3 regions of the Marinobacterium sp. MBR-109 genome follow, and region 2 is predicted to be linked to each of the others. Evidence: predicted binding sites of a transcription regulator. Region 2 holds the regulator's gene; each other region holds the start of a gene.
What was found. The regulator sigma-54, encoded in region 2, starts transcription at its own class of promoters, with help from an activator protein. The targets are predictions, from matches to a motif close to TGGCACNNNNNTTGCTNT.
Positions count from the first base shown of each region.

Region 1: the regulator sigma-54 is predicted to act here: its motif matches at 2,662-2,679, upstream of glnK (P-II family nitrogen regulator).
Region 3: the regulator sigma-54 is predicted to act here: its motif matches at 3,171-3,188, upstream of glnA (glutamate--ammonia ligase).

Region 1 is NZ_JBEPPZ010000003.1:43,718-54,126, forward strand. Features, by position in the region: gene ABIE60_RS05130 (putative bifunctional diguanylate cyclase/phosphodiesterase) at 1-256, opposite strand, end outside; gene glnK (P-II family nitrogen regulator) at 431-769, opposite strand; gene ABIE60_RS05140 (ammonium transporter AmtB) at 929-2,203, opposite strand; gene glnK (P-II family nitrogen regulator) at 2,250-2,588, opposite strand; gene ABIE60_RS05150 (accessory factor UbiK family protein) at 2,888-3,175, shown strand; gene ABIE60_RS05155 (YifB family Mg chelatase-like AAA ATPase) at 3,205-4,719, shown strand; gene ABIE60_RS05160 (putative bifunctional diguanylate cyclase/phosphodiesterase) at 4,688-5,932, opposite strand; gene rep (DNA helicase Rep) at 6,161-8,176, shown strand; gene ABIE60_RS05170 (TRAP transporter large permease) at 8,191-9,570, opposite strand; gene ABIE60_RS05175 (TRAP transporter small permease subunit) at 9,567-10,118, opposite strand; gene ABIE60_RS05180 (YjaG family protein) at 10,264-10,409, shown strand, end outside.
Region 2 is NZ_JBEPPZ010000007.1:120,575-130,983, forward strand. Features, by position in the region: gene mgtE (magnesium transporter) at 1-145, opposite strand, end outside; gene ABIE60_RS10740 (HPr family phosphocarrier protein) at 199-468, opposite strand; gene rapZ (RNase adapter RapZ) at 461-1,345, opposite strand; gene ABIE60_RS10750 (PTS sugar transporter subunit IIA) at 1,347-1,808, opposite strand; gene hpf (ribosome hibernation promoting factor) at 1,830-2,120, opposite strand; gene ABIE60_RS10760 (RNA polymerase factor sigma-54) at 2,172-3,677, opposite strand; gene lptB (LPS export ABC transporter ATP-binding protein) at 3,729-4,454, opposite strand; gene lptA (lipopolysaccharide transport periplasmic protein LptA) at 4,454-4,966, opposite strand; gene lptC (LPS export ABC transporter periplasmic protein LptC) at 4,956-5,519, opposite strand; gene ABIE60_RS10780 (KdsC family phosphatase) at 5,520-6,059, opposite strand; gene ABIE60_RS10785 (KpsF/GutQ family sugar-phosphate isomerase) at 6,059-7,030, opposite strand; gene ABIE60_RS10790 (ATP-binding cassette domain-containing protein) at 7,234-8,049, shown strand; gene mlaE (lipid asymmetry maintenance ABC transporter permease subunit MlaE) at 8,049-8,831, shown strand; gene mlaD (outer membrane lipid asymmetry maintenance protein MlaD) at 8,833-9,291, shown strand; gene ABIE60_RS10805 (MlaC/ttg2D family ABC transporter substrate-binding protein) at 9,288-9,962, shown strand; gene ABIE60_RS10810 (STAS domain-containing protein) at 9,937-10,239, shown strand; gene ABIE60_RS10815 (BolA family protein) at 10,325-10,409, shown strand, end outside.
Region 3 is NZ_JBEPPZ010000013.1:72,086-82,494, forward strand. Features, by position in the region: gene ABIE60_RS14575 (YehS family protein) at 51-542, opposite strand; gene typA (translational GTPase TypA) at 654-2,462, opposite strand; gene ABIE60_RS14585 (hypothetical protein) at 2,539-2,913, opposite strand; gene glnA (glutamate--ammonia ligase) at 3,270-4,676, shown strand; gene glnL (nitrogen regulation protein NR(II)) at 4,929-6,017, shown strand; gene ntrC (nitrogen regulation protein NR(I)) at 5,986-7,431, shown strand; gene trmL (tRNA (uridine(34)/cytosine(34)/5-carboxymethylaminomethyluridine(34)-2'-O)-methyltransferase TrmL) at 7,475-7,933, shown strand; gene ABIE60_RS14610 (c-type cytochrome) at 7,903-8,247, opposite strand; gene holA (DNA polymerase III subunit delta) at 8,307-9,344, opposite strand; gene ABIE60_RS14620 (LPS-assembly lipoprotein LptE) at 9,341-9,844, opposite strand; gene leuS (leucine--tRNA ligase) at 9,857-10,409, opposite strand, start outside.

The DNA.
Region 1 (10,409 bases), on a different contig from region 2:
GTGACAGGGAGAAGGCGTGCTGCTGGCCGCTGGCCAGATGGGCCAGATTCTTTTTCAGCAACGCTCCCAGCGGTGCCTGCAGAAACAGTTCCTGTGGCAGTTCACCCTCGGTCTGGTGCAGCAGACGTCGCAGTGTACGATTGCTGTAGTGGCAACGGCCGTCGAGACCCAGCAGGCAGATCCCGGCTGGTGAGTGCTCCAGAGCAGGCAGTAGCTGTGCGACAAGCGCCGAGTTACAAGGTAGCGTGTTGGCCATGACAGGGCGCCATTTGCTGCTGATCCATCAGAATACCCCTACTATGCGTATTAGAAATACATCATGGCAGGAGAAATCGGGGTTGGCAATGTCTTAATTGGTACTGAATGGAGACGATGGAGGGGGGGCAGATTAGTATATTGAACGCCCGACCGGATAGCCGGGCGTTTGCTATCAGAGTGCGTCCGGGCCCGCTTCGCCGGTACGGATGCGGATTACCTGCTCAAGCGGCATGACAAAGATCTTGCCGTCGCCAATCTTGCCGGTGTTGGCGGTTTTGCTGACCGCTTCGATCACCTGATCCAGCATGTCGTCATCGATGGCCACTTCAATCTTGACCTTGGGCAGGAAGTCGACCACGTATTCGGCGCCTCGGTAAAGCTCGGTGTGGCCCTTCTGGCGGCCAAAGCCCTTGACCTCGGTGACAGTCACGCCCTGAATGCCGATATCGGACAGGGCTTCACGAACGTCATCCAGTTTGAACGGCTTGATGACCGCGGTGACGAGTTTCATCATTCAAGTCCTCATGATCTGTGGTAATCCCACGGAGCTCCGGCCGAAAGGTCGGCGGAGAAACCAGTGGCGTCAGTATACCCATAATCAAAAGGCCGCGCATATCGGCGCAGCCTGAAAAACACGCGGGAGGCATGTCTGCCTCCCGGAGTGTTGATCTTACTTCTTGCCACCGGAGAACTCGGGGTAGGCTTCCATGCCGCACTCGGCCAAGTCGACCCCTTCGTACTCTTCCTCTTCGCTGACACGGATGCCCATGATCGCCTTGATGATGAACCATACCACCAGACTGGCGATGAAGACCCAGCCGAAGATGGAAACGATACCCAGCAGCTGTGCACCGTAGCTGGCATCAGCGTTGCTCAGCGGTACCGCCAGCAGACCCCAGATACCGACCACACCGTGAACGGAGATGGCACCGACTGGATCGTCGATACGCAGCTTGTCCAGGGTCACGATGGAGAACACCACCAGTGCACCACCGACCGCACCGATCAGACTGGATGCGAGAGCGGATGGGCTCAAAGGATCAGCCGTGATTGCGACCAGACCTGCCAGTGCACCGTTCAGCGCCATGGTCAGGTCCGCCTTGCGGAACCACAGGCGGGCCAGGATCAGGGCTGCAATCACACCGCCGGCAGCGGCGGCGTTGGTGTTCACGAAGACCTGAGCGACCGCGTTGGCTTCACCCACATCGGACAGCTTCAACTCGGAACCGCCGTTGAAACCGAACCAGCCCAGCCAGAGGATGAATGTACCCAGAGTGGCCAGCGGCAGGTTGGCGCCCGGGATCGCGTTGATCTCGCCATTCTTGCCGTATTTGCCCTTACGCGCGCCCAGTACCAGTACACCGGCCAGTGCAGCGGAAGCACCCGCCATGTGGACGATACCGGAGCCGGCGAAGTCGAAGAAGCCCGCTTCACTCAGGAAACCGCCACCCCAGGTCCAGTAGCCGGACGTCGGGTAGATGAAACCGGTCATGACCACGGCGAAAGCCAGGAAGGCCCACAGCTTCATGCGCTCGGCCACAGCACCGGAGACGATGGACATGGCGGTTGCCACGAACACCACCTGGAAGAAGAAGTCGGAGCGGGCTGAGTAGTAGGGCGCATCATCGCCACCGGCCAGCACCGCATCAACACCGTTCTCACCGCCGATCAGGGCGCCAAGGCTGGGGATGATGCCGCCTTCGTCAGAGCTGTACATCAGGTAGTAGCCACACAGCAGGTACATGGTACAGGCGATGGCATACAGAGCGATGTTCTTGGTCAGGATCTCGGTGGTGTTCTTGGCACGCACCAGACCCGCTTCGAGCATCGCGAAACCGGCCGCCATCCACATCACCAGTGCACCGCACATGAGGAAGTAGAAAGTATCGACCGCATATTTCAGCTGGGTCAGATCCCCGGCTGTCGCATTAAGTAGTTCTTCCATTGTTTTATCCTCCAGAGAGATAAAAAACGTCGATTGTCAGTCAGGTTCAGAGCGCGTCGTGACCGGACTCGCCGGTGCGGATGCGGATCACCTGCTCCAGACTGGTGACGAAGATCTTGCCGTCACCGATCTTGCCGGTTTGGGCAGCCTTGGAGATCGCCTCAAGTACCTGATCGACAATATCATCCGCCACGGCTGCATCAATGCGAACTTTGGGCAGGAAGTCGACCACATACTCGGCTCCGCGGTAGAGTTCGGTATGACCTTTCTGACGGCCGAAGCCTTTCACTTCGGTGACGGTAATGCCCTGCACACCGATTTCCGAAAGTGCTTCACGAACATCATCGAGCTTGAACGGTTTGATGATGGCTGAGATCAGTTTCATTGTTTGGGTCCTCTTCTCAGTACTCATAAGGCCTGCGTCCTCGGGAGCGGGTTGTCAGGCCGTGTGCACTGACTAAGCGAAGCTTGTGCCAATTTGTTTTTATCTTTTTAAAACAGTAGGTTGTGATTTTTGTTGATGGCAGAGTGGGTATTTGGCGAATGATATGCGGGTGATACGGGCCGGTTTGGTGCACTAATTTGGTGCGAGTGCTCTTTTGGTGCACGTTATGGAATCTGACGCCGAGGCCGTTCTGGTTTATAGTGGCGGAACTGAGATGCAACCTTGTGCAGGAGCCCCGGATGATCCACCAGAAATTGATCGATAGCCTTTCCGGCCAGTTCAGCCAGCTGCTGGCCGGGCGCCCAGACCTTCCCGGTCAGCAGGAGCTGCAGAGCCAGGTGCGCAGCATGCTGCAGGGCACCTTTGCCAAACTGGATCTGGTTACCCGGGACGAGTTTGAAGCACAGCAGGCGGTGCTGATGCGTACCCGCGAGAAGCTTGAGCAGCTTGAGCAGCGTCTGGCGGCACTTGAACCATCGGCAGAGAACCCTGCTCCGGCAGCCACGGATAACGACACTCAACTCTGAGCCCTCTCCAACGACACAAGGATAGTGTCATGTCACTTGCAATTATTCATACCCGAGCCCAGCTCGGAATCGAGGCTCCGGCGGTCACCGTTGAGGTGCACCTGTCGGGTGGCCTGCCCTCCATGTCGATCGTTGGCTTGCCGGAAACGGCGGTCAAGGAAAGCCGTGAGAGGGTGCGCAGTGCCCTGATCACGGCCGGATTCGACTTTCCTCAGCGCCGCATCACCATCAACCTGGCACCGGCTGATCTGCCCAAGGAAGGTGGCCGTTATGATCTGGCGATTGCCGTGGGTATCCTGCTGGCATCCGGTCAGTTGAAGCGCTGGAAGGGCAGTGAAGCGACCGAAATGATCGGTGAGCTGGCGCTGTCCGGTGCGGTGCGACCGGTACGGGGAGTGCTGCCTGCCGCCGTGGCGGCAGGTCGCTGCGCTCGCAGCCTGATAGTGGCACTCGATAATGCGGCTGAAGCGGTGATGGCACAGCGCACGGAAGTCTTTGCGGTTGGGCATTTGCTGGAACTGGTGGCGCATCTTACCGGCAAGCAGCGGCTGGAGCCGGTACTGGGCTCGCTCTCTGCGGCCTCCGTTGAGGAGGGGCCAGATCTGGCCGATGTGAAAGGCCAGCTGCAGGCGCGTCGCGCACTGGAGGTAGCGGCTGCAGGGGGACATAACCTGCTGTTTTCAGGGCCGCCTGGCAGTGGCAAAAGCATGCTGGCAGCACGATTGCCGGGATTATTGCCGCCTCTGGAGACCGAACAGCAGCTGGAGGTTGCCGCGATCTGCTCCGTTGCCGGGCATGACGTGCGACCTGCCTGCCATGGTGTGCGCAGTTTCAGGGCACCGCACCATACGGCGTCGGCAATTGCGCTGGTGGGCGGCGGCAGCCACCCCCGCCCCGGCGAAATATCACTGGCACATCAGGGGGTGCTGTTTCTGGATGAGTTGCCCGAGTATCCGCGCCGTGTACTGGAGGTCTTGCGTGAGCCACTGGAAACAGGAGAAATCTTGATCTCCCGTGCGGCCCGCCAGACCCGTTACCCGGCCCGATTTCAGCTGGTGGCCGCGATGAACCCCTGCCCCTGTGGCTATTATGATGATGGTACAGACCGCTGTATCTGCACCCCCGATCAGATTCGGCGCTATCAGCAGAAGATCTCGGGTCCGCTGCTTGACCGGATCGACCTGCAGCTGCAGGTGCCGGCGCTGCCGCCTGAGGCGTTGCTGCAGCCGGACCAGCCGGGGGAGTCCAGTGCTCGGGTGCGTCAGCGGGTGGTGGAGGCCCACGCACGGCAGCTGGAGCGGCAGGGCTGTATGAACCGGGAACTGGGTGGCCGTGATCTGGAAGCGTACTGTGCACTGGATGATGCGACCCGCACCTTGCTGGTCAGGGTGATGCAGCAGAGTCAGCTGTCGGCTCGGGCATGTCATCGTCTTTTGCGGGTGGCCAGGACGTTGGCGGATCTGGCGGGCGAAGCGCGAGTCGGTCAGGAGCAACTTCTGGAGGCACTGGCCTTCAGGGGGCTTGCTGGCGCTGACTGTGGCTGAGCAGAGCCAGAAACTGCTCTTCGCAGATGGGGCGGCTGAAGAAATAGCCCTGAACCTGATCGCAGTCATGCCGAATCAGAAACTCCAGCTGGTCGCGATTTTCCACCCCCTCGGCGATCACCTGTTTGTTCAGGTTGTGGGCCAGGCTGATCATGGCGCGAACGATCTCTTCATCGTCCGCATTGCCGGGTATGCCGGCAACAAAAGACTTGTCGATCTTGAGTGTGGCCACCGGCAGCTTCTGCAGCAGGCTGAAGGAAGAGTACCCGGTACCGAAGTCATCCAGTGAAAACTCCACACCCAGTGCACTGAGCTGGGTAATCGATTCACGCACATGTTCTTCGTCACTGCACAGCGCCGTTTCAGTCAACTCGAATTCCAGGGTGCGGGTGTCGATCAGGTGCTGCTTGATCAGACGCTCAATGGTGGTCGCGAGAAAACGATCCTGAAACTGTCGGAATGACAGGTTGATACCGATACGGCCATTCAGTCCTGACGCCAGCATGTTCGGCAACGACTTGCCCACCTGTTGAATGACCCAGTAGCCCAGTGGTACCACCAGTCCCGAGGCTTCGCAGTCGGGGATGAAATGATCCGGCGTGAGCAGGCCGCGCTCCGGATGCTGCCAGCGAATCAGCGCTTCGGCCCCACAGATGTTGCCTTCGCGCAGATCGATGCGTGGCTGATAGAACAGCACGAATTCTTCCCGCTGCAGGGCGCGCCAGAGTTCGGGATCATAGCCGGATGAGGGCTCAGGGTTCTGCAACTGCTGTAACTGCTCCAGCTTACGCAGCCGATCATGGCACAGCAGCAGGTGACTGCAGTAGCGAAGCACTCGACGCAGAGTGGTGTCACACGCTTCACCGGGCAGAAAATAGTCGTTGCAGGGGTCCGTCAGCAGTGCCTGCCAGCGCTGGTCAGGCTGTTGTGTCAGCAGCAGCACGGAGGGGGCTGTGGGGCAGTGCTTGCGAAGCCGACTCAGCGTGCTGCTGGCATGTTCTGGGCAGGCGGTTTCCAGCAGGATGATCAGAGCAGAAAACTGTTGCAGGATGGGGACGGCGGCTTCAGGGGAGCGACAGCGAAACAGGTGCCCCTGCCACCAGGGTTCCAGCCAGCTTCGCCAGCTCGCTTCCAGCTCATCGGATGCACTGATCAGCATCAGAGCAGGATGTCCGGGTTCTGTCGGGTTTAGCGGCTCATCATCTGCCAGCATGGTACTGCTTCCCCTTTACACCTGAATAATACCTCCGCAGAGGGTCTGAATTTCATCAGGGGGCCATGTCATAATAGGCAACTGCCATGATCGACGTTCGAGGTTATCACGCTTTGGTGATGTCCAGAAGCACGCGATCCTGCCTTCTGCATGTAGTACTGCATCAAACGGTTGTATCAGATAAATATCGGCCGGTATCGAGCCGGGTTTAATTTTTTTCGAGGTGACATGAGCAGACTCAATCCACGCCAGCGCGAGGCGGTGCATTACATCGGCGGTCCCCTGCTGGTGCTGGCCGGTGCCGGCTCCGGCAAAACCAGTGTGATCACGCGGAAAATTGCCTGGATGGTGCAGGAGGCCGGTATTGAGGCGCGCCGCATAGCCGCCGTCACCTTTACCAACAAGGCGGCGCGCGAGATGAAGGAAAGGGTGAGCCAGCTGCTGCAGGGGAAGGAGGGGCGCGGGCTCACGGTTTCCACCTTCCATACGCTGGGGCTGTCGATCATCCGTCGTGAGCGCAAGTATCTGGGGCTGAAGTCCGGGTTTTCGCTGTTTGATGATCAGGACAGCAAGGCGCTGCTGCGCGATTTGATGCTGCAGAACGATGAGGATACCGACCAGCTCAATGAGGTGCAGCACCGAATCTCCAACTGGAAAAACGACATGCTGACGCCGGATCAGGCGCTGGCAGAGGCGCAGCTGCCACAGGATATTCTGGCCGCCCGTGCCTACGAAGCCTATGACCGCCACCTGCGCGCCTATAATGCGGTGGACTTTGATGACCTGATCCTGCTGCCGGTGCAGCTGTTCGGCAACCATCCCGATGTGCTGGAACGCTGGCAGCGCCGTATTCAGTACCTGCTGGTGGATGAATATCAGGACACCAACCTGTCCCAGTACCGTCTGGTACGCCTGCTGGTGGGGCATCGCAGCGGTCTTACCGTGGTGGGCGACGATGACCAGTCGATCTACGCCTGGCGCGGTGCCCGGCCGGAGAACCTGGCCCAGCTGCAGACCGACTTTCCCAGTCTCAAGGTGGTCAAGCTGGAGCAGAACTACCGCTCCACCAGCCGCATTCTGAAAGCGGCCAATACCCTGATCGCCAACAACCCGCATGTGTTCGAGAAAACCCTGTGGAGCGAAATGGGCTACGGCGACCCGATCCGGGTGATCCACACCCGCAACGATGATGCCGAGGCCGAGCGGATCGCCACCGAAATCCTCGACCGTCATCTGCGTGAACGGATCGGCTTCCGGGATTTTGCCGTGCTCTATCGTGGTAACCATCAGGCACGTCTGATTGAGATGAAGCTGCAGCACTATCAGGTGCCTTACAAGCTCAGTGGCGGCACTTCCTTCTTCGCCCGGGCCGAGATCAAGGACTTGATGAGCTACTTCAAGGTGTTGATCAACCGCGATGATGACAACGCTTTCCTGCGCATCATTAACCTGCCGCGGCGTGAAATCGGTCCCAGCACACTGCACCGACTGGGCGAGTACGCCTCCGGGCGTGAAGTCAGCCTGTTCGACGCCTGTGGCGAGCTGGGACTGGAGCAGGCCTTGCCCGCACAGGCGGTTGATCGTCTGCGCCGCTTCTGCGATCTGATCGATCGGCTGTATCAGCGTTGCCGTGATGGAGACCCCATCGCCGCCATCCATGAACTGATGGACGAGATCGACTACCCCGGCTGGATCCGGCAAAACGCCTCCAGCGAGGTGGTGGCCGAGAAGCGGATGCAGAATGTCTATTTTCTGATCGAGTCACTGCAGTCCACGCTGGAGCGGCTGCAGGAAGAAGACGAAGGCGCCGGTATCGAGGATGCGATTGCCCGACTGGTGTTGCTGGACATGCTCAACCGGCAGGAGGAAGAAGACGATTCTGATCGGGTACAGCTGATGACCCTGCACGCCTCCAAGGGTCTGGAGTTCCCCCATGTATTTCTGCTCGGCATGGAGGAGGAACTGCTGCCGCACCGTAACAGCATCGAAATGGATACCATTGAGGAAGAACGGCGGCTGGCCTACGTGGGTATCACCCGGGCGCAGAAAACCCTCACCATGACGCTGGCAAAACAGCGGCGGCAGTTTGGCGAATGGATGGACTGCACACCCAGTCGATTCATCGATGAATTGCCGCAGGAAGATCTGGAACGTGAGGGGCTGGGGGAGGCGAGCCCGGAACAGAACCGGGCCCGCGGTCGTGCGACGCTGAACGGGCTCAAGGGGTTGCTGGATGACCTCTGAGCAGCCCCTCTGCGTCAGCCGTAAACGGCGTGGGGCAGCCATGTGGCCAGCCCGCTTTGCCAGGCGATCAGCGCCAGTACCAGCAACTGAATCATGATGAACGGCACCACACCCTTGTAGATCTGTCCGGTGGACACGCTGTCGGGTGCCACCCCGCGCAGATAGAACAGGGCAAAGCCGAACGGCGGTGTCAGGAACGAGGTCTGCAGGTTGATCGCCAGCATGACGCCCAGCCAGATCGGATCCAGCCCCATGCTCAGCAGAATCGGCGCCACAATCGGCACCACCACAAAAGTGATCTCGATGAAGTCGAGAAAGAAACCGAGCAGGAACACGATCAGCATCACCACCGCCATGGCGCCGACAACGCCGCCGGGCAGGTCGGTGAGGAAGTCGCTGACCATCTCGTCACCGCCGTAGCCGCGGAACACCAGCGAAAAAATCGATGCACCGATCAGGATCATGAACACCATGGAACTGACCTGAGTGGTGGAGCGCATCACTGCATGCAGCGTCTTGAGGCTGAACGCCCTTCGCATCATTGCCAGCAGAATGGAACCCACAGCACCCACCGAGGCCGCCTCTGTGGGCGTCGCAAAGCCGCCCAGAATGGACCCGAGCACCAGCCCGATCAGCAGCACAGGCGGCAGCAGAGCCTTCAGCGCACGCATCCAGAGGTTGGTGATCTGGCTCAATTCTTCAGCGGGAATGGCCGGCACCGCCTTGGGGCGGGTAATTGCTACAAACACCATGTAGCTGATATAGGCGATCACCAGCAGCAGGCCCGGAATCAGCGCGCCAAGGAACAGATCCCCCACGGTGACGGTATCCGGCGAGAAAATGCCCCGATCGATCTGCGACTGTTGATAGGCGGACGAGATCACATCCCCCAGCAGTACCAGTACGATTGAAGGCGGAATGATCTGGCCCAGTGTGCCCGAGGCGCAGATGGTGCCGGTGGCAACGGCCGGATCGTAACCACGGCGCAGCATGGTCGGCAGTGACAGCAGCCCCATGGTGACAACGGTGGCACCGACGATACCGGTACTGGCCGCCAGCAGCATCCCCACCAGCGTGACCGAGATACCAAGACCGCCGCGCATGGAGCCGAACAGCGCCGCCATGGTATCCAGCAGTTCTTCGGCAATCTTCGATTTCTCCAGCATGACCCCCATGAATACGAACAGGGGCACCGCAATCAAAACCTCGTTGTACATCACGCCGAAAATGCGGTTGGGCACCGCCTGCAGGAAGACGGCGTCAAAGTGGCCGGTCAGAATTCCCACGCCGGCAAACAGCAGGCCGGTGCCGGCCAGCGCAAATGCTACGGAATAGCCCATCAGCAAAATGAAAATGGCGCCGACAAACAGCAACAGGGGCAAATATTCGATCACAGCGCGTGCTCCTCTTCAGCAGCGGGCAGATGGGCGTTGCCGCTGATCACCAGCAGGCTGCGCAGCAGCTCTGCCAGCCCCTGCAGGATCATCATGGCGGGCATGACAAGCAGCGCGGTTTTGAGCAGATAGCGGTAGGCCAGGCCGCCTGATTCCTGCGAGGCTTCCTTCATGGACCAGGACGCGGCCACATAGTCCCAGGACATCCAGAAAATGAAAATGCACACCGGCATAAGCAGAAACAGGGTGCCGAACAGGTTGACCCAGGCCTTGCCCTTTTCGCCCAGCGGGCGGTAGATGATGTCCACACGCACATGGCCATCATGTTTGAGGGTATAGGCAGCCCCCAGCAGGAACACCAGACTGTGCATGTAGATGATCGATTCCTGCAGCGCCGTATTGCCCTGATTGAACACATAGCGCTGGATGACGACAACGAAGGTACCCAGCACCATCAGCAGGGTCATCCAGGCAACCGTGCGCCCGGTCCATTCGCTGAAGCAGTCCAGCCAGCGCATCAGCGCTGCAACGGGATGAGATTGGCTCATTTGAGTTCTCGATTCTGTTATTGTGATGACGGCGTGAAAGTATATCAGCAAAGTCTGGTATGACATTACCGTCGATGCAGATGACTACAGCTTGAGCCGGCTGTGCCGTACAATAGGTTTTACTTCATCCCAAGCGGAGACACCGATGAGCGAAATGCTGAACCTGGAGCGCGAGCTGGAGACGTTTGAACCCTGGCAGTTGACCGCCTTTTCTGCGGCTCTGACGGAGCGCATGTTCCCCAACTTTGCCCTCTTTGCCCGGCTGGTCAACTTTGGTGACCCGGCTCGAAT
Region 2 (10,409 bases):
CGCGTGGAGGTGTTTTTTCCAGCAGGTGTGCCACTTCAACCGGTTTCAGGCCCTTGTTGAGCATGAATCTCAGTTGCTGCAGCTCGCCGACCTCAAGCGCGGCGCTCAGTGCTTCCAGGTTGGATTTGGTTTCCTGCTGACTCATGGCGGATCTCGATCGGAGGTGGGCGCTTGTCCGGGGACAGGGTGTTCGGGATCTTACTCGGGCTCGTCGAAGCGATTGTTGATCAATGTGGTGATGGCATCAAGCGCCTGAGGTGCATCATCCCCTTCAGCGGCAAGCGCGATTTCGGTACCCTTGCTGGCGGCCAGCATCATCACGGACATGATGCTCTTTCCATCCACTTCACGGCCATCCTTGTTGATGCGGATGTCGGCGTTGAACTGATTCGCCAGTGTGACCAGTTTGGCAGCTGCACGGGCGTGCAGGCCCAGCTTGTTGATAATGGTCAGTCGCGTTTCAATCATGGCTTGTTCCTGCGGCAGGCTGACTCAGTTCCCGGTGTAGCACCTGCACATTATCCATATGCTTGCGGAAATAACCAGCCAGTTGCTCGGCGATATAGACCGAGCGGTGTTGACCGCCGGTACAGCCGATGCCGATCGTGATGTAGCTGCGATTGTTGGCCTGAAACTGGGGCAGCCACTTGGTGATGAAGGCCTGCACGTCGTTGACCATCTCGGTGACTTCGGGTGACTGACGCAGAAACTCGATCACCTCGCTGTCGAGGCCGGTATGTCGGCGCAACTCAGGTACCCAGTAGGGGTTGGGCAGGGCCCGTACATCAAAGGTGAAATCAGCATCGAGCGGAACCCCGTGCTTGAAGCCAAAGGATTCAAACTGCAGTGACAGAACCTGTTCACTGCGCCCGGCAACACGCAGCTTGACCTCGTCTCGCAGTTCATAAAGCGACAGTCGCGTGGTGTCGATGCGAAGATCGGCAAGGTTGGCGATGGGTTCGAGCAGGTTGCGTTCAGTCCGGATCGCCTGCTGCAGGCTCTGATTCTGGTCGGTGAGCGGGTGACGCCGTCGTGTTGCGTTATAGCGTCGCAACAGGGTGGCTTCACCGGCATCCAGAAACAGTGTTTCGGTGCTCAGTGCAGACTGCTCGCGCAGAGTGCGCATCACGCTGGGGAACTGCTTCAGATTACTCAACAGGTTGCGGGCATCAATACTGACGGCAATTTGCCGGCTCGGGTTTTCCTCAGCCAGCATCAGCCGGATCAGCTCGGGCAGCAGCAGAGCCGGCAGGTTATCGATGCAGTAGAAACCGACATCTTCAAGTGCCTGCAAGGCGGTGCTTTTGCCCGAGCCGGAACGGCCGCTGATGACGACCAGTCGCATATCAGACGCCTTTGCAGAGAGTCTGGACGCGATCCAGCAGGCTTGAGGAATCTTCGCAGCTGCGCAGCGACTCGCGGGTGTTTGAATCGTTGAACAGCTCCGCCAGCCCCGCCAGTGTCTGCAGGTGTTCTTCAGCGCCATCTTCGGGTACCAGCAGGAAACAGATCAGATCGACAGGACGGTTGTCGATGGCATCGAAGTCAATCGGGCTGGACAGGGTCATCAGCAGTCCGATGGCCGTTGTAACGCCTGAAATTCTGCAATGAGGAATGGCAACGCCTTCACCGATACCGGTGCTGCCAAGGCGTTCACGGTTGATCAGGCCGCTGAAGATATCTTCAGCGGCCAGGCCGTCCAGCTGCTCGGCGATAGTCTGGCTGGCGAGCTCAAGGGCTCGCTTTTTGCTGACCACATCGACGTGGCAGAGTGTACGGGATGAGGTCAGCAGTTCTGATAGTTGCATGTCGTGACGTGCTGCTACCGGTTATTTATGGGATTTGAGTTTTTCTTTGTGCTTGATGATCTGGCGGTCAAGCTTATCCACCATGCCATCAATTGCAGCGTACATGTCTTCATGTTCATGGGCTGCAAACACTTCGCCGCCTGCCAGGTGGATATCGGCTTCGGCTTTCTGGCGCAGCTTCTCAACACTGAGTGTGACCTGTGCATTGGTGATGTTATCGAAGTGGCGTTCCAGTCGGTCGAACTTGGTACGTACATATTCGTTCAGGGCGTCAGTCAGTTCGACGTGATGACCAGTGATGTTGATCTGCATAGGTTTTCTCCTCGTCATAAAGCACGTTCTTCCGGCGTGCCTGTAGTCTCATTAAACCAGACGCTTGCGCTCATTAGAAGGCGGAATGTTCATCGCTTCACGATATTTTGCCACTGTGCGCCTGGCTACGTTGAATCCCTGCTCTTTCAGCAGGTCGGCTATCTTGTTGTCGCTGAGTGGTTTGGCGGTACTTTCCGCGCTGATCAGTTTCTTGATCAGGGCACGAATGGCGGTGGAGGAGGCGGCGCCTCCGTCCGAAGTACTGACGTGGCTGGAGAAAAAATACTTCAGCTCGAAGATGCCTCGGGGGGTGTGCATGTATTTCTGGGTGGTAACCCTTGAGATGGTCGATTCATGCATCTCTACGGCTTCAGCGATGTCATGCAGCACCATCGGTTTCATGCCCTCTTCGCCCTCTTCGAAAAAGTCGATCTGGCGGGCCACGATCTCGGTGGCGACCTTGAGCAGGGTTTCGTTGCGACTCAACAGGCTCTTGAGGAACCAGCGCGCTTCCTGCAGGTGGTTCTTCAGATAGGTGTTGTCGGCACTGTTGTCGGCTCGCCTGATAAGATCAGCATAGTCGGTATTGATGCGAAGTCTGGGCGAGGCGTCCGAATTCAGGCTGACACTCCACTGCCCCTGTACCTTGCGCACAACAACATCGGGAATCACATACTCCGACTGTTCGCTGCTGATACTGGTGCCCGGCTTGGGGTTGAGTGACTGGATCAGGCTGATGATCTGCTGCAGGGCCTCTTCCTTCAGGCGCATGCGCCGCATCAGTGTGCGGTAGTCGTGGCTGCCAAGCAGACCCAGATGGTCGCGCACCAGGCGCAGGGCCTCTTTCAGCATAGGGGTGTTTTCAGGCAGCTGGCGCAGCTGTACCTGCAGGCATTCGCTCAAGTCGCGTGCGCAGACACCGGGCGGGTCAAACTGCTGCACGCGGTGCAATACGGCTTCAATCTCTTCCGGCTCGGCATCGGCGAACAGTTGGGGTTCGCTCTGACGGAAGTGTTCCAGCACTTCATTCACGTCAGTGCGCAGGTAGCCATCCGGATCGACCGCATCGATCAGGGCCATGGCAACCATGCGATCGGGGTCACTCATGGGTGTCAGGTTGAGCTGCCACAGCAGATGGTCCTGCAGGCTGTCCTCGGCCGAATCGTTATCACCGGGCTCCCAGTCGTCGTCGCGGGCGGGGCCGGGCGTGCTCTGGTGCTGGAAGGTATCATCCCAGTTGCTGTCGGTGGCCAGTTCACTCGGAATTTCATCATTCCAGCGTTCTTCCAGTGCACTTTCGTCCCAGTTATCGTCGTCGGCAGTATCGCTCGAACGGCTATCATCGGAGGCATCGTGGCGGTCATCGCGGCTTTCTGCCCGTGCCTCCTCCACGTTGTCCTGCTCATCCTCGACTTCCAGCAGGGGATTGTTCTCCAGTGCTTCCTGGATCTCCTGCTGCAGGTCCAGCGTTGACAGCTGCAGCAGGCGTATTGCCTGTTGCAGCTGTGGTGTCATTGTCAGATGCTGGCCGATCTTGAGTTGTAACGATTGCTTCATATCAGAGCTGCCAGGTGGACGGAGTGGATGTGCATGGTTGACGGTTCTGGATCAAAGGGAAAACTGCTCGCCCAGGTAGGCGCGGCGGACCTGTTCGTTCGCCAGAATTTCGGCGGGTGTGCCCTGTGCGAGTATCCCTCCTTCACTTACGATATACGCTCGCTCGCAGATGTCGAGGGTCTCGCGCACGTTGTGATCCGTGATCAGGATGCCGATGCCTCGAGACTGCAGGTGGCGAATGGTCTGCTTGATGTCACTGACCGAGATCGGGTCGACGCCGGCAAAGGGCTCGTCCAGAAGAATAAAGTCAGGCTCGGTTGCCAGCGCGCGTGCGATCTCGACACGTCGGCGTTCACCGCCAGACAGGGCCATGCCCAGACTGTCGCGCAGGTGAGTGATGTGAAACTCTTCCAACAACTGCTCCAGCAGTGTTTTGCGATCCGAGATGCCGAGTTCCTTGCGGGTTTCCAGAATGGCCATCAGGTTGTCGTGCACGCTCAGTTTGCGAAATACCGAGGCCTCCTGGGGCAGATAGCCTATGCCGCGGCGTGCCCGCTCATGCATGGGCAGGCGGGTAACATCATCCTGATGCAGGCGGATCTGCCCCTTGTCGGCGTGGATAAGTCCAACAATCATGTAAAAGCAGGTGGTCTTGCCGGCACCGTTGGGTCCGAGCAGCCCGACGATCTGACCGGTTTCCATCTGCAGGGATACATCCTGTACCACCTGACGCCCCTTGTAGCTTTTGGCAAGATGCAGGGCTTCCAGTGTGGCCATCAGTTGGCCTCCGCAGGCTTGGGCTGAATCACCATCTTGACCCGCTCGCCGCCCTTGCGGTCACTGCCGAAGGCGTTCACCAGTGCGCGCTCCATGTTGTAGACGATCCGCTCACCGGTGAAGGTGTCCTTGGCCTGATCGACGCGCGCATTTTCGGTGATGGTGATCTCCTGCTGCTTGACGCGATAGTCCATTTTGTCGCCGTAGGCCTTGGTCAGGGGCTGTTCGGCAGACGGCTGTTGTTGAAACTCGGCCGGTTTGCCGGTGGAGATGATACGGTCAATGCTGCCGTCTGCCGCGCGGTGCAGTTCAACGCGTTCACCCCGAATCTCCATACTGCCTTGAATGATCTCTACATCACCAGTGTAAACAGTGATGCCGGTACGCTCGTTCATGCTGGCGCGGTCAGCCGAAACGTTAATCGGCTGATTGCGGTCCTCGGGCAGTGCCTGCACGCTGGTTGAAAGGGTCAGCAGCAGGGCGGTCAGCAGCACGGGGCGGTTAATTCGCATGGTATGTACCTTTTACTTCGGACAGCAGCTCAACCCGCTGTTCGTCAAAAAAGACCTCCATTCCGCGGCCTTCCGTATGGTCCTGGCCGCGTATCACCCTGACCGGCAGGTCCGTGTGGGCATAGTCGCGTGGAGGGTAGAGTGTCAGTCGCTCGGTCAGCATCTCGCTGGCACTGCCTGAGGGCGGATTATCATGAAGCTGCACATCCCCTGCAAGTACTATGCGCTCCTGTGAGTCAGGCATGCGGCCTTCCTGTGCCAGAATGCGGAGCTCGCCGCCCTGTTCGCGGGGTATCAGGGTGATCGGCTTATCGAACAGCATCTCGGCCGGTTCCGGATAGTGGCGCATCAGGGGGGAGTTCAGCTCCTGAGCCATTTCGCCACTCGGATTCCAGCGCGTAATCCGCGCTTCACGGACAAAAAAGTCGATCCGAGCCGCACTGTTGTCCAGTATCGGCTCGTCGCTCAGCCGGGTGGAGGCAAATCCCCACCAGAGCAACGGCACAAGCAGCAGGATCAGGGCGATGGCGAGTCTCAGTCGGCTTTGCAGCATTCAGCGGTACTCGTCGTAGATGGCGCTGAGTTTGCCCTGTGCGGCCAGAATCAGCTCGCAAAACTCACGTGCGGCCCCCTTGCCTCCAGCAGCACTGCTGCACCAGTCGGCTTCCTTGCGCACCAGAGGGTGGCCGTTGGGTACACAGGCTCCAAAAGCGCAGGCGCGAATGGCGGCCAGATCGGGCAGATCGTCACCGATGTAGGCGGTGTTGGCGGCGTTGTGTCGACTGGCTTGCCACAGTTCATCCAGTGCGACCAGCTTGTCTTCTCGCCCCTGGCGCAGATAGGTGATGCCCAGAGCTTCGGCACGCTGCTCCACCTGGGGTGAGCGGCGTCCGGTGATGATGGCCGTTTCAATCCCGCAGCGGTGCAGCAGTTTGATCCCCAGGCCGTCGAGTGTATGGAAGCTTTTGACTTCACGGCCATCGGCCAGAAAGTTGAGGCGGCCGTCCGTCAGAATGCCGTCGACGTCAAATACGGCCAGACGGATGTTGCCCAGAGCCTCGCGCAGTGAAACGGGAAGGTTGTCCAGGTGCATCAGATCACCCCCGCTTTCAGCATGTCATGCATGTTGAGGGCGCCGACCGGACGGTCGTGCTCGTCAACCACCAGCAGTGCGTTGATTTTGCGCTGCTGCATCAGGCTGAGGGCTTCGGCGGCCAGAATGCCGGGAGACACCCGGGTACATTCGGCTGTCATCACGTCGGCAATGGGTGTGCTGGCGAGGTTGATCTCCTGATCCAGTGTGCGGCGCAAGTCACCATCGGTAAAGACACCCATCAGTTTGCCCTGTGGGTCGGTCACGGCAGTCATGCCCAGGCGTTTGCGTGTGACTTCAAGCAGTGCTTCACGGACAGAGGTGTTGGCCTGGACCTGAGGAATGTCTTCTCCGGTGTGCATGATGTCGTCGACTTTCAGCAGCAGTCGTCGACCAAGGCTGCCGCCAGGGTGCGAAAAGGCAAAGTCCTCACTGCTGAAGCCGCGGGCTTCGAGCAGAGCAATGGCCAGTGCATCGCCCAGTACCAGCTGTGCCGTTGTACTGGAAGTTGGGGCCAGCCCCAGTGGGCAGGCTTCACGATCGACGGGAATATGCAGGTTGACATCCGCACTGCGGGCAAGGGTTGAGTCGGCATTCGCCGTAATGCTGATCATGGGGGCGCCCATGCGTTTGATCAGTGGCAGGATGGTGATCAGCTCAGCGGTTTCACCCGAGTTGGACAGGGCCAACACCACATCGCTGCCGGTGAACATGCCGAGATCGCCATGGCTGGCTTCGCCGGGGTGAACAAAAAAGGACGGGGTGCCGGTGCTGGCGAGGGTGGCGGCTATCTTGTTGCCGATATGACCCGATTTGCCCATACCTGTGACGATGACACGGCCCTTGCAGTTGAACATCAGATCGCAGGCCTGACTGAAGAAATCATCAAGGTGGTTCAGCAGCTCCTGAACCGCCTCCAGTTCCAGGCGGATGGTCTGCTGGCCGGATCGGAGGTAGTCGCTCTGAGTCATGGTCGGTATCACCTGATCGGTTGTGTCTGCCAAAAACGGCATTCTACCCCAGAGTGGCCGGGGCGCCTAACCCATGTCTGCCAAGCCTGAGGAAGACGTTCAAGTTTAACCGCCGCAATGGTATATTGCCCACCTTTGTGTATGGATAGCGGGCCCGTAATAGAGGTCCGAATCTGAACGGAAGCTGGAGCCAAGCTGACGCTATGAAGCCTGAAAGCGATGCCATTATTGATATCCGCGGATTGAGTTTTTCCCGTGGTGATCGCCCAATTTTTGATGGCGTGGATATCAAAATACCACGTGGGAAGGTGACGGCGATCATGGGGCCGTCCGGTACCGGCAAGACCACGTTGCTGAAATTGATCGGTGGCCAGTTGCGCCCGGATCGAGGCGATATTCTGCTGGATGATCTTAATATCCCGGCTCTTGGACGGCGAGAACTGTTCGAGGTGCGTGAGCGCATGGGGATGCTGTTCCAGAGCGGAGCCCTGTTCACTGACATGGATGTGTTCGAGAACGTTGCATTTCCATTGCGGGTTCACACCACGCTGCCCGAGGAGATGATCCGCGATATCGTGTTGATGAAACTGCAGGCGGTAGGCCTGCGCGGAGCGCGTGCTCTGATGCCGAGTGAACTGTCAGGCGGCATGGCGCGGCGTGTTGCCTTGGCCCGCGCCATTTCGCTGGATCCGGATATCGTGATGTATGACGAACCTTTTACCGGGCAGGACCCGATTGCCATGGGGGTGCTGGTAAACCTGATTCGCAGGCTTAATCAGGCGCTTGGTCACACCAGTATCATCGTTTCGCACGATATCAAGGAGACCTTGGGGATCGCCGACTATATCTACATTCTTTCGGATGCCAAGGTTATTGCCAGCGGCACTCCGAAGGAGCTGGCAGATGTGGATTCCGACAAGGTGCGTCAGTTCATGCAGGGGCTGCCGGATGGTCCTGTACCGTTCCATTACAAGGCGCCGGATTACATGCAGGACCTGTTGGGAGAAACACAATCATGATGCTGAACATGTTGCAGCGGCTGGGACATCGCTCCCTGTCGCGGCTTGCAGCTTTCGGGCGCGCAAGCCAGGTTCTGTTCCAGTCGCTGGTGGCCAGGCCCCAGCCGTTGGTGATGTTGCCACTGGTACTCAAGCAGATCTGGTTCGTGGGTGTGCTGTCACTGGTGATTATCGTCGTCTCCGGCGGTTTTATCGGTATGGTGCTGGGACTGCAGGGTTACACCATCCTGGTCGATTACGGCTCTGAGCAGGCGGTTGGCCAGATGGTCGCATTGAGTCTGGTGCGTGAACTGGCGCCGGTGGTGGCAGCGCTGCTGTTTGCCGGCCGCGCCGGTTCGGCGCTTACGGCTGAAATCGGCTTGATGAAGGCAACCGAGCAGCTCGCCAGTCTTGAGATGATTGGAGTTGATCCGTTACGCCGCATTATCGCGCCTCGTCTCTGGGCCGGATTTATCTGCATGCCACTGCTGGCGATGATTTTCGCCGTCGTCGGCATCTGGGGCGGTTCGCTGGTTGCAGTGGACTGGCTGGGTATTTATGAAGGTTCATTCTGGGCCAACATGCAGCAGTCGGTCAGCTTTTACGATGATGTTGTCAACGGCATTATCAAGGCCGTCTGTTTTGGTCTGGTAGTGACCTGGATAGCGGTGTTTCAGGGGTACGACTGTATCCCTACCTCGGAAGGAATCAGTCAGGCAACGACCCGTACGGTTGTGTACTCGTCGCTGGCGGTGCTGGGGCTCGATTTTGTACTGACAGCTTTGATGTTTGGAGAACTCTGAAATGCGCATGAGAACCGTAGAAATCGGTGTGGGAGCGTTCATGCTGGCGGGCATCGCCGCTCTGATCGTACTGGCGTTGAACGTCAGCGGTCTGAACCTGTCTGAACAGGGTAAGGGCTACAAGGTATATGCCCGCTTTGAGAACATAGGTGGTCTGACACCCAGAGCCAAGGTGTCGATGTCCGGCGTACAGATCGGCAAGGTGACCGCGATCCGTATTGATACGCGTATGCTGATGGCTGAAGTCGAGATGGAAATTTTCAGCGAAGTTGATTATCTCACCACTGACAGCTCGGCCAGCATTCTTACTGCAGGCCTGCTGGGCGAGCAGTACATCGGCGTCGTGCCGGGTGCGGATGAGGAAGTGCTGGGAGACGGCGATTTCATTGAAGATACCCAGTCGGCTTTGGTGCTTGAAGAGCTGATCGGCAAGTTCCTGTTCAACAAGGTAGGTGAATGATGATGGTTAAATTTTGCAGGAATGCGGTGATCGCACTGCTGGTGCTGGTGATCAAGCCGGCTGTGGCAGAAGGCAGCTGGAACGAGGCTAGTGCGGTAATCGATGGTACAACCCGAGACATGCTGGCGCTGATGGACAATGACGCCCTGACCGGGGAAGAGAACATCGAGAAAATGATGGACGAGATCGAAACCATCATTGCGCCGGTGGTTGATTTCCCCTATATCGCGCGTCAGGTCATGGGCAAGTATTTCCGTCGTGCCTCTGATGAGGAGCGTGATCGCTTTGCCGATGTATTCAAGACGACCCTGCTGCGTACCTATGCCAAATCTATTTCCGGCTTTGAATTGCGCCACTACGACATACAGGTGCCGGGTTCGGAAAGCCCTGAGCCCGATAAGCAGGTCGTGAGCGTCAACATGAAAGCCGCAAATGGTCAGACCTACACGCTGGTTTACTACATGCTGCGTCAGCAGGGTCGCTGGACCTTGGTCAATGTGATGGTCGATGGTATTAATCTGCGTATCACCTTCCGTAACCAGTTTGCTGACCTGTATGAACGCAACCGGTCCATGTCGGCCACAATCAAGGCCTGGGCTGACCAGATGCAGGATATCAACCTGAAGGAACAGCCGGGCGGGCAGGATGAAACTGACAGCAGCGAAGCTTGATACCAGCACCGAAGGCGTTATCCGGATCTCCGGTGATTTGACGTTTCAGACCGTTCCGGCGCTGCGTGAGCAGCTGTTGCAGGAACTCTTTACCGGCGAAGGTGAGCGCCGGCTGAATCTGGAAGCCGTGGGGAGGGTCGACAGCTCGGCGCTGTCACTCTGGCTGGTATGTCAGCGAGAGGCGGGGCGCAGAGGTGTCAATCTGATATTGGAAAGTCCGCCACGCGATCTCTGTTCGATTGCCGAGCTGGTCGGTCTTGAAGGTGTGCAGCGCTGAGGGTCAATCGCCTTTTGCCCCCCTTTTCGTTATCATCAGCGCCAGATTTTAGAGTACAGACCACGTTGCAGCACGGGAGTAGCACATGCAGGCCGATGAAGTAAAACAGATTCTGGAACAGCAGCTTGAAGGTTGCACCGCTCACACGACAGGTGAAGGCTGTGATTTTC
Region 3 (10,409 bases), on a different contig from region 2:
TCAGGTGAACCGATGTCTGTGCTCGGGTGAAAAGTGTTGATCTTGTCGGCTTAATGGCTCTCTGAGTCTATGACTTCTGAGTCGTCACGGCGAAATCGCCGCTGTATGCCGAGCAGGAAGTTGCGCAGAATCTGGTCCTTGCACTCCCGGTAGTGCTTGTTGTCGGGCTTGCGAAAAAAGGCACTGAGCTCATGCTTGCTCAGAGGGAATCCGACGCTCTGCAGGGTGTCGAGCACATCATCCGAGGTCATGTTCAAGGCGATTTTCAGCTTCATGAAGACCATATTGTTGCTCAGGCGTTTTTCCGGTTGAGGCTGTTCGCCTTCGCGACGGCCGCGACGGGTATTGATAAGGCCGTTAAGAAAAAGGGCCAGGTCGGTATCCGCCGCCGCGCAGTACGCGGGGTCATCCTCTTTTCGCAACCAGTTGACGACCTGCTCCTGAGTAACAGGGTGGTCGGCTGCTGCAAAGATCTCGACCATGGCCGAATCCCTGAGATCAAAAGTGTAGCGCAGGCGTCGCATTATATCGTTGTTGTTCACGGGTATTCCTGTTGTGGGCACTCCATCATCGACCTGCAGATGGGTGGCAGACAAACAAAAAGGCCGGGGATTGCTCCGCCGGCCTTTCCATGCACTCACGCGAGAAGCGGATTACTTCTTGTTGCGCTTGCGCTCGTTCTCTTTCAGCAGCTTCTTGCGGATGCGGATGGCTGCCGGGGTCACTTCGACCAGCTCATCATCTTCGATGAAGTCCAGAGCCTGTTCCAGTGAGTACTTGATCGGCGGGGTCAGCACGATGTTTTCATCGGTGCCGGACGCACGTACGTTGGTCAGCTGCTTGCCCTTGGTGGGATTGATCACCAGGTCGTTGTTGCGGCTGTGAATACCCAGCACCATGCCTTCATAGACCTCAACGTTGGGGTCTATGAACAGACGGCCGCGCTCCTGCAGGTTGAACAGGGCGTAGCCCAGTGCCTTGCCGGTGACCATGGAAACCAGTACACCGTTGTGACGAGAGATCACGTCACCGGCCTTGACCGGGCCGTAATGGTCGAAGACCGATGTCATGATGCCGGTACCGGATGTCATGGTCATGAACTGGCTGCGGAAGCCGATCAGGCCGCGGGACGGCATCATGAAGGTCAGGCGTACACGACCCTTGCCGTCCACTTCCATGTTGGTCATGTCGGCGCGACGCTTGCCCAGTTCTTCGATGATGGAGCCCTGGTGTTCTTCTTCCACGTCGATCATCACGACTTCGTAAGGCTCGTGGATTTCGCCGTTCACTTCTTTCTGGATAACTTCGGGGCGGGATACACCCAGCTCGAAGCCTTCGCGGCGCATGGACTCGATCAGCACCGACAGGTGCAGTTCACCACGACCGGAGACACGGAATTTTTCCGGAGTGTCACCGGGTTCAACGCGCAGGGCCACGTTGTGAATCAGCTCACGATCCAGACGCTCCTTGATGTTACGGCTGGTGACGAACTTGCCTTCCTGACCTGCAAACGGAGAGTCGTTGACCTGGAAGGTCATGGAGACGGTGGGTTCGTCTACAGACAGTGCCGGCAGTGCTTCAATCACTTCCGGGTCGCACAGGGTGTCGGAGATGTTCAGTTCATCCAGACCGGTCACGCAGATGATGTCACCCGCCTGCGCCGTATCAACTTCGATACGCTCCAGACCGTGGTAGCCCATGATCTTGAGCACACGACCGTTACGCACCTTGGCGTGGCTGTCGATCACCTTCACCTGGGTGTTGGTCTTGATCCTGCCGCGTGACACACGGCCAACACCGATAACGCCTACATAACTGTTGTAGTCCAGCGCAGAGATCTGCATCTGGAACGGGCCGTCGGCATCGACACGCGGCGCGTGCACATGCTTGACGATCGCCTCAAACAGCGGCGTCATGTCGTCGGCCATCTCTTCGGGATCATTGCCGGCAATGCCGTTCAGGGCAGAGGCATAAACGATCGGGAAATCCAGCTGTTCGTCGGTGGCGCCCAGGTTGTCGAACAGGTCAAATACCTGGTCCATAACCCAGTCCGGACGCGCGCCCGGGCGGTCGATCTTGTTGATGACCACGATCGGGTGCAGGCCCTGAGCAAATGCTTTCTGGGTTACGAAGCGGGTCTGCGGCATGGGGCCGTCAACCGCATCCACCAGCAGCAGAACCGAGTCCACCATGGAGAGTACACGTTCAACCTCACCACCAAAGTCCGCATGCCCCGGTGTGTCAACGATGTTGATACGGTAGTCGTTCCAGCGGATGGCTGTGTTCTTGGCCAGAATGGTGATACCGCGCTCACGCTCCTGGTCATTGGAATCCATGATGCGCTCAGCGCTTTCATCGCGGCGGTTCAGAGTGCCTGACTGCTGCAGCAGCTTGTCGACCAGTGTGGTTTTGCCGTGGTCAACGTGGGCGATAATGGCAATATTTCGGAGGTTTTCAATCACGCGTGTGTACCCTGTGATGGTGTAAAGCGCGACATTATACGGAAGGGAGGTTAAACAAGCGATCACTGAGTGATCATTATTGTGTTACATCGCTCTCTTTTTCAGCCTCGGGCAGTGGCTGGTAATGCTCGCTTGCGGTGCAGTACTTGTGTGCCATGCGCAGATAGTGCGCTTGGGTATCGCCGCTGTAGGTATCCGTCAGTGCACGATAACGGCTGCAGCGGGCTTGAAGTGACTGGGTCGCCTGCTCTCGGCACAGTCGATACATGTAGCTGTTGCCGGGATAGTTGTAGCAAACCGTCTCGAGTCTGATTTCACCGTTGCGTTCCAGCCACTGGGCCGGGAAGCGTTTGCGGTAGTTTTCTTCTGAAGCGCTCGAAGCTGTTGCGGTGGTGCTGATTCCCAATAAAGCGGTTATCAGTGTGGCAGTCAGTAATTCCCTGGGGGCCATGTCCATCACCTGTGGTTGATCATCTGGTCGTTACAGGTTACTGGTAAAAAAAGCTGCCGGGAAGCCTGTGCCAGGCACAGCATTTCTGGTCTGATTGCACTATCATGGATTACCGATTACCAGTGCAGCCCCAAAATCGACCATCAATGCACCCTAATGGTTCATTGTTTTCCGGTATGCACGATTTTGGTGCGATATATATTGTTAAAGGGTGTGAGCTAAAACAGAAAATCAGTGGGTTAGCGTGATTTTCAACATGGCACAGCCTTTGCTTAAGTAATAGCAAACCGGTTTCCGGATCCGTAATGACAGAAGTATTGTTCTGGCAATACTTAATAACGAGTGGGGATAGCCAAATGTCAGAGAAGACTCTGAATCTGATCAAAGAAAGCGGCGCAAAATGGATCGACATGCGCTTCACCGACTTCAAGGGCAAGGAACAGCACGTGACCATCCCTGTCACTGACATGGGTGACGACTTCTTTGAAGACGGCAAAATGTTTGACGGTTCTTCCATTGCCGGCTGGAAGGGTATTCAGGAATCCGACATGATCCTGCGTCCGGACGACAGTGCTTCCGTTCTGGATCCCTTCACCGAAGACGCAACCGTTATCGTTCGCTGCGACATCATCGAGCCGGCCACTGGCCAGGGTTACGAGCGTGATCCGCGTTCTGTTGCTCGCCGTGCAGAAGAGTACCTGAAGTCTACCGGCATCGCCGACTCTGCCATGCTGGGCCCGGAACCCGAATTTTTCGTGTTTGACGGTGTTGAATGGCATGCTGACATCAGCGGTTGTGGTTACAGCATCCAGTCTGAAGAAGCGTCCTGGGCATCCAACCACAAGATCGAAGGCGGCAATACTGGCCACCGTCCTCGTGTGAAGGGTGGTTACTTCCCGGTTCCGCCGATCGACTCCCTGCATGATCTGCGTGCGGCGATGTGTGATGCGATGGAAGCCATGGGCCTGACCATCGAAGTACACCACCACGAAGTGGCCACAGCCGGTCAGTGTGAAATCGGTGTGCGCGGCAACACCCTGGTTGCCAAGGCAGACGAAGTTCAGATCCTGAAGTACTGTGTACACAACGTGGCACATGCGTACGGCAAGACCGCTACCTTCATGCCCAAGCCGCTGGTAGGCGACAACGGCTCTGGTATGCACGTTCACCTGTCCATGTCCAAGGACGGTGCCAACATCTTTGCCGGCGACGGCTACGGTGGCCTGAGCGAAACGGCGCTGTACTACATTGGCGGTATCGTCAAGCACGCCAAGGCACTGAACGCCATCTGCAACCCGTCTACCAACTCCTACAAGCGTCTGGTACCGGGCTTCGAAGCACCGGTTATGCTGGCCTACTCCGCTCGCAACCGTTCCGCTTCCCTGCGTATTCCGTACACCACCAGTCCGAAAGGGCGTCGTGTTGAAGCACGTTTCCCTGATCCGGCTGCCAACCCGTACCTGTGCTTTGCAGCGCTGCTGATGGCGGGCCTCGACGGTATCCAGAACAAGGTCCACCCGGGCGACCCGGCTGACAAGGATCTGTATGACCTGCCGCCGGAAGAGGCAAAAGAGATCCCGACAGTTGTTGCCTCTCTGACTGAAGCGCTGGATGCTCTGGAAGAAGACCGTGAGTTCCTGACCCGTGGTGGCGTGTTCACCGACGACATGCTGGATGCGTACATCAAGCTGAAGCGTGAAGAAGTGGCCAAGGTCAACATGACCACTCACCCGGTCGAGTTCGACCTGTACTACTCCGTGTAATCGGCACTGAGTTGCAGAACTGAAAAAGGCTTCCCTCGGGAGGCCTTTTTTGTCTCCGGCGTTCAGGGCTGTGCGTTTACGGTGCAGGTGTGCACCGGATCAAAACATTGCACTATTATGGTGCGTAAGGCTTTTTGAAAAGCCTTTCAGCGAGCGCAGGTGTGGCGCCAAACCCCCGTATACCGGGCGATTGAAATTTCAGTAAAACTGGCGCTTTTCTTGCAAGCACAGGGTCAGGAAGGAGAGCAACCGATGTCCCGTTCACAGTCACACAAGCAGATATTGGATAACCTGACCAGCTCGGTATTGGTGCTGAACGAGTTTCTGTGTATTCAGTACATGAATCCGGCCGCTGAAATGCTGCTTGAAGCCAGTGCGCGACGGCTGAAGGATCGCCCGATTGAAGAATGGCTGTCATCCAGTGAAGAGGAACTGGATGTCTTGCGCCAGTCGTTATGCAGCGGCCACCCCTACAGCAAGCGAGAGGCGCGGCTGGTGACGCAGACCGGACAGGAGTTGACGGTTGATTACAGCGTCAACCCGATACCGGATGGGGGCATTCTGCTTGAGATACAGGCGCGTGACCGGTTGATGCGAATTGAGCGGGAAGAGGAACTGCTCACCCGTCATGCCAGTGCGCGAATACTGGTTCGAGGACTCGCGCATGAGATCAAGAATCCGCTTGGTGGCATTCGAGGAGCTGCCCAGTTGCTGGATCGCGAGCTTGATCGGGAAGAGTTGCACGAGTACACCCAGATCATTATTGAAGAAGCGGACCGGCTGCGTCACCTGGTGGACCGCCTGCTGGGGCCGCACAAGCTGCCGGTGATTGAGCGTGTGAACATTCACGCCATTCTTGAACATGTCTGCAGTCTGGTAAAGGCTGAAACCGGCAATCGCGTCAGTCTTCTGCGTGACTATGACCCGAGCATTCCCGAATTTGATGGCGCTCGGGGTCAGTTGATTCAGGCAGTACTGAATATCATCCGCAATGCGGTACAGGCGATGGAAGAGGCCGGGACATCGGCGCCTCAGATCATGCTGCGTACACGGGCTCTGCGACAGATTACGTTGGGTACCGAACGCCATCGGCTGGTGTGCTCACTGGAAATCATCGACAACGGTCCGGGGATTCCAGATGACATCGCCGATACCATTTTTTACCCCATGGTCAGCAGCCGGGCGCAGGGGTCCGGCCTGGGTCTGTCCATCGCCCAGTCGATCATGAATCAGCACAAGGGGCTGATCGAATTTACGTCGGAGCCGGGGCAGACCCGCTTCAACCTGTTTATACCACTGGAGTTGAGTCATGACACAAGCAGCCAAGGTCTGGATCGTTGATGACGACCGCTCGATCCGCTGGGTTCTCGACAAGGCACTGACATCGGCAGGCTTCGAGACCGAAGCCTTCGATTCGGCGCAGCCACTGCTGGCCAGACTGGAAGATGAGCACCCGGACGCCATTCTGAGCGACGTGCGCATGCCGGGCATGGACGGGCTCAAGCTGTTGCAGCATCTGCATGAGGTGATGCCGCAGTTGCCGATCATTATCATGACGGCCCATTCGGACCTCGACAGTGCCGTGGCCTCCTATCAGGGTGGTGCCTTTGAATACCTGCCCAAGCCGTTTGACGTGGATGAAGCGCTGTCACTGGTACGGCGTGCCGTTGCGCATGCTCAGGAGCAGCGCGAACAAACGGCGCAGCCACAGCCTGAGCAGGCGGCCGAGATCATCGGTGAAGCGCCTGCGATGCAGGAGGTGTTCCGTGCCATCGGTCGACTGGCACACTCCAACATCACGGTGCTGATCAACGGCGAGTCCGGTACCGGCAAGGAACTGGTTGCCCATGCGCTGCACAAGCACAGCCCGCGGGCGGACAAACCGTTCATTCCACTGAATATGGCGGCGATCCCGCGTGATCTGATCGAGTCCGAGCTGTTCGGGCATGAGAAAGGTGCCTTCACCGGCGCGGCTGCCAGCCGTCGCGGCCGTTTTGAACAGGCGGATGGCGGCACCCTGTTTCTGGACGAAATCGGTGACATGCCAGCTGACACCCAGACCCGGTTGCTGCGTGTGCTGGCCGATGGCGAGTTCTACCGGGTGGGTGGCCATACACCGGTGCGGGTCGATGTCAGGATCATTGCGGCAACCCACCAGAACCTGGAGAAACTGGTACGGGAAGGGCGTTTCCGTGAAGACCTGTTTCATCGTCTCAATGTCATTCGTATCCATATCCCAAGGCTGGCCGAGCGGCGCGAAGACATTCCGCGCCTGGCACGGCACTTTCTGGCCAGCTCGGCTGAAGAGCTGGCGGTGGAACCCAAGGTACTGAAACCGGAAACGGCCGAGTTCATGTGTGATCTGTCATGGCCCGGCAATGTGCGTCAGCTGGAAAATACCTGTCGCTGGCTGACGGTGATGGCGTCCGGGCGTGAGGTTCTGGTCTCTGACCTGCCACCGGAGTTGCTGGAGCAACAGCAGCATGATCCCAAGGTGGCAGGCACCAGCTGCAGCTGGCAGGAAGGGTTGAGGCTGTGGGCAGAGCAGCAGCTGGCGCGTGGGTCCGAGGGGATTCTGCAGGAAGCGGTACCCGCCTTTGAACGCGTCATGATTACCGCTGCGCTGGGAGCCACGGCCGGTCGCCGGCGTGATGCTGCCCGTCTGCTGGGCTGGGGGCGCAACACGCTTACGCGCAAAATCAAGGAGCTGCAGATGGATACCTCCGGTCTTAATGACGAAGAGGGTGACGAGTAGCCGCTGGCCGGTATAATGGCGGGCCGATCCACCGGAGACTCTGATGCTTGATCTGGCGCTTTACCAACCCGAAATTCCGCCGAATACCGGGAACATCATCCGCCTGTGTGCCAACACCGGCTTTCGTCTTCACTTGATCCGGCCGCTTGGGTTTGAGTTGGATGACAAACGTCTGCGCCGGGCGGGTCTGGATTACCACGAGTGGGCGCGGGTACAGGTACATGATGATCTGCACTCCTGTCTGGAAGTGCTAAAGCCACGCCGTGTTTGGGCGCTGACGACCAAGGCGGAGCGCTGTTACGCCGATGCCGACTTTGCTCCCGGCGATCTGCTGTTGTTCGGCCCCGAAACCCGGGGCCTTCCCGGCGAACTGATTCAGCAGCATTCAGGCCTGCGCCTGCCGATGCTGGCCGACAGCCGCAGCCTGAACCTGTCCAATGCCTGTGCCGTTGTGGTTTACGAAGCCTGGCGTCAGTTGGGGTTTGAGGGTGCCCTTGCCTGAGCCCTGCGTCGCTCAATGACAAAGGCCGCCAGTGCATCGGCCTGCAGGTCGCTGAGCTGGCTGAAGGTGGGCATGTGTTTGTGTCCCTGATCATAACCATGCTTGATCATCAGGACGATCTCGTGTCGCTGCAATGAACGTTCGGTGAGCGGAACCTGCTCCAGAAAGGGGCCAAGCCCGGTTTGCTGGTGGCAGTTCTGGCAGTAATAGGCATACAGCTTGTCGCCCTGTTTCATCCGCTCGGGTGGCGGATCGCCACAGGCGGTCAGCAGCAGGGGAGTGATCAGTACAACACAATATCGCAACAGCTTCATGCCGGCTCCTCAACCAGATCTGCCATTGAATACTAACAGCCGGGCCTGAGTCTGTCAGTTCAGTGTATCGGGTGTGGCAGGCCCAGCTGGCAGCCGGAAAGCTCCAGGGTGAGACTGGAGAGCAGCAGCCAGGGGCAACTGTTGAGCTGGCCCTTGATCGCCTGATCAATATCATGGCTCAGTACCAGCAGGCCTTCCAGTCTTGCGGCTGGCGTCTGCTGACTCGCCTTACGCATCAGTGGCTTGCGCTTGCCCCAGATCTTCTCTCGCTGGCACAGGGTGTCGTAGGGGACGCCTGAGGCCAGCCCGCGCTGCAGGTTGAGCAGGGTGCGAATTTCTCGGGTCAGCGCCCAGAGCACCAGTGTGGCTTCAACCCCTTCCTGGCGCAGTACCTGGAGGATCTTCTGGCAGCGTGCAGGATCGCGCATCAGTACGGCATCACTGAGCGCAAAAATGTCGTAACGGGAACTGTCGGCAACGGCTTCAACCACTTGCTCGGCATCGATGGTCTGGTCGGGATAGAGCAGGTTGAGCTTGTCCAGCTCCTGCTTCGCTGCCAGCAAATTGCCCTCTATCCTTGCACACAGCAGTTGCAGTGCGTCGCCACTGAGCTGAAGCCCCTGAGCAGCTGCGCGCTGCGAGATCCACTGCGGCAGCTGCTCAGGTTCTACCGGCCAGATCTCTACTATCAGCCCGCACTTTTCCACCTGCTTGAACCAGGCACTTTTTTTGGCACCGGCATCGAGTCGGTCGGCCTGAATCAGCAGGACATTGTCGGGGGCGGGGTTGTCGAGATAGCGCTGCAGCAGAACGCTGGCCTGTTTATCCAGTTTCTGACTGCCAAGGCGCAGCTCGATGATCTTGCGATCGGCAAACAGGGACAGGGCGTTGGCGCTTTCCAGCAGGCGTTCCCAGGAGAAACCTGCATCCACATGCATCACATCGCGCTCGGTGAAGTCTGCCTGTCGCAGCCAGGCACGAATGGCGTCACAGCTTTCGGCATGCTGCAGCGGCTCGTCCCCGGTGACCATAAATACCGGTAGAGGGGATGTGAGTCGCTGCAGCTGAGCATTCAGCTGTTCCGCACGGGTCTTCATTGGGCCGTGTTGATGCGCAGATACTGACGTACGATCTGCTGGGCCAGATCCTGCAGCATCTGCTGACGGATCAGGGTCTCCTGTGAGCCGCTGGCGGTGATGTTGTCGCGCTCGTTGCGATAGACCCGTTCGTTCATGACACTGCGCGCGGGCATTACGACCGCATTGTCACGCTGACGATCCAGTACCTGGAAGCGTATTTCCGAGCGCAGCTCATATTCAGCCGCGTCAGCGTTACCGGTCAATGTAGCGGTACGGCGAGTATGACGTTCCGACAGTATGTCCAGTTGGTAGCGGCCAGACTCCGTGAGGCGAATCTGGTTTACTTCCAATGCCGAGCGTAGCTCCGGCTCAATCTGGCTGGGTGTGGACTCGGTTACCAGGTGCACCTGACGCAGTGCCTCCGGTACATCATAGAGGCCACGCAACTTGAAGCCGCAGGCAGTGAGCGCCAGGCTCATCAGCAATGCAAGCAGGGGCAGGGTCAGGCGCTGGGTCATGGCAGTCTCCGTTCAGCCCACAACAATATTGAGCAGTTTGCCGGGCACAACGATTTTCTTGCGGATCGTTTTGCCTTCAAGATGCTTCTGTACGTTTTCGCTGGCAAGCGCGGTGTGCAGGATCACGTCTTCGTCCGCGTCTGCGGACACGGTGATCTTGGCGCGCACCTTGCCGTTCACCTGTACCACCAGCTCGACACTGGCGCGGGTCAGGGCGGACTCGTCCAGTTGTGGCCAGGCTGTGTGCAGCAAATCATCCGTGTGGCCCAGCTCAAGCCAGAGCTGATGTGTAACGTGAGGCACAATCGGCGACAGCAGGCGGATTGCGGCTTCCAGAGCCTCGCGGGTTACGGCTCGGCCCTGCTCGCTGACATCAACAAAACGGCCGATGGCGTTGGACAGTTCCATCACGGCGGCGATGGCTGTATTGAATGTCTGGCGGCGCTCCATGTCATCGCTTACCTTGGCGATGGTTTCATGTACCTTTCGACGCAGGTCACGCTGAGTCTCGTTCAGGGCATCGACGTTCAGTGCCGGGCATTCGACACCCTGCTGCAGATGGTCA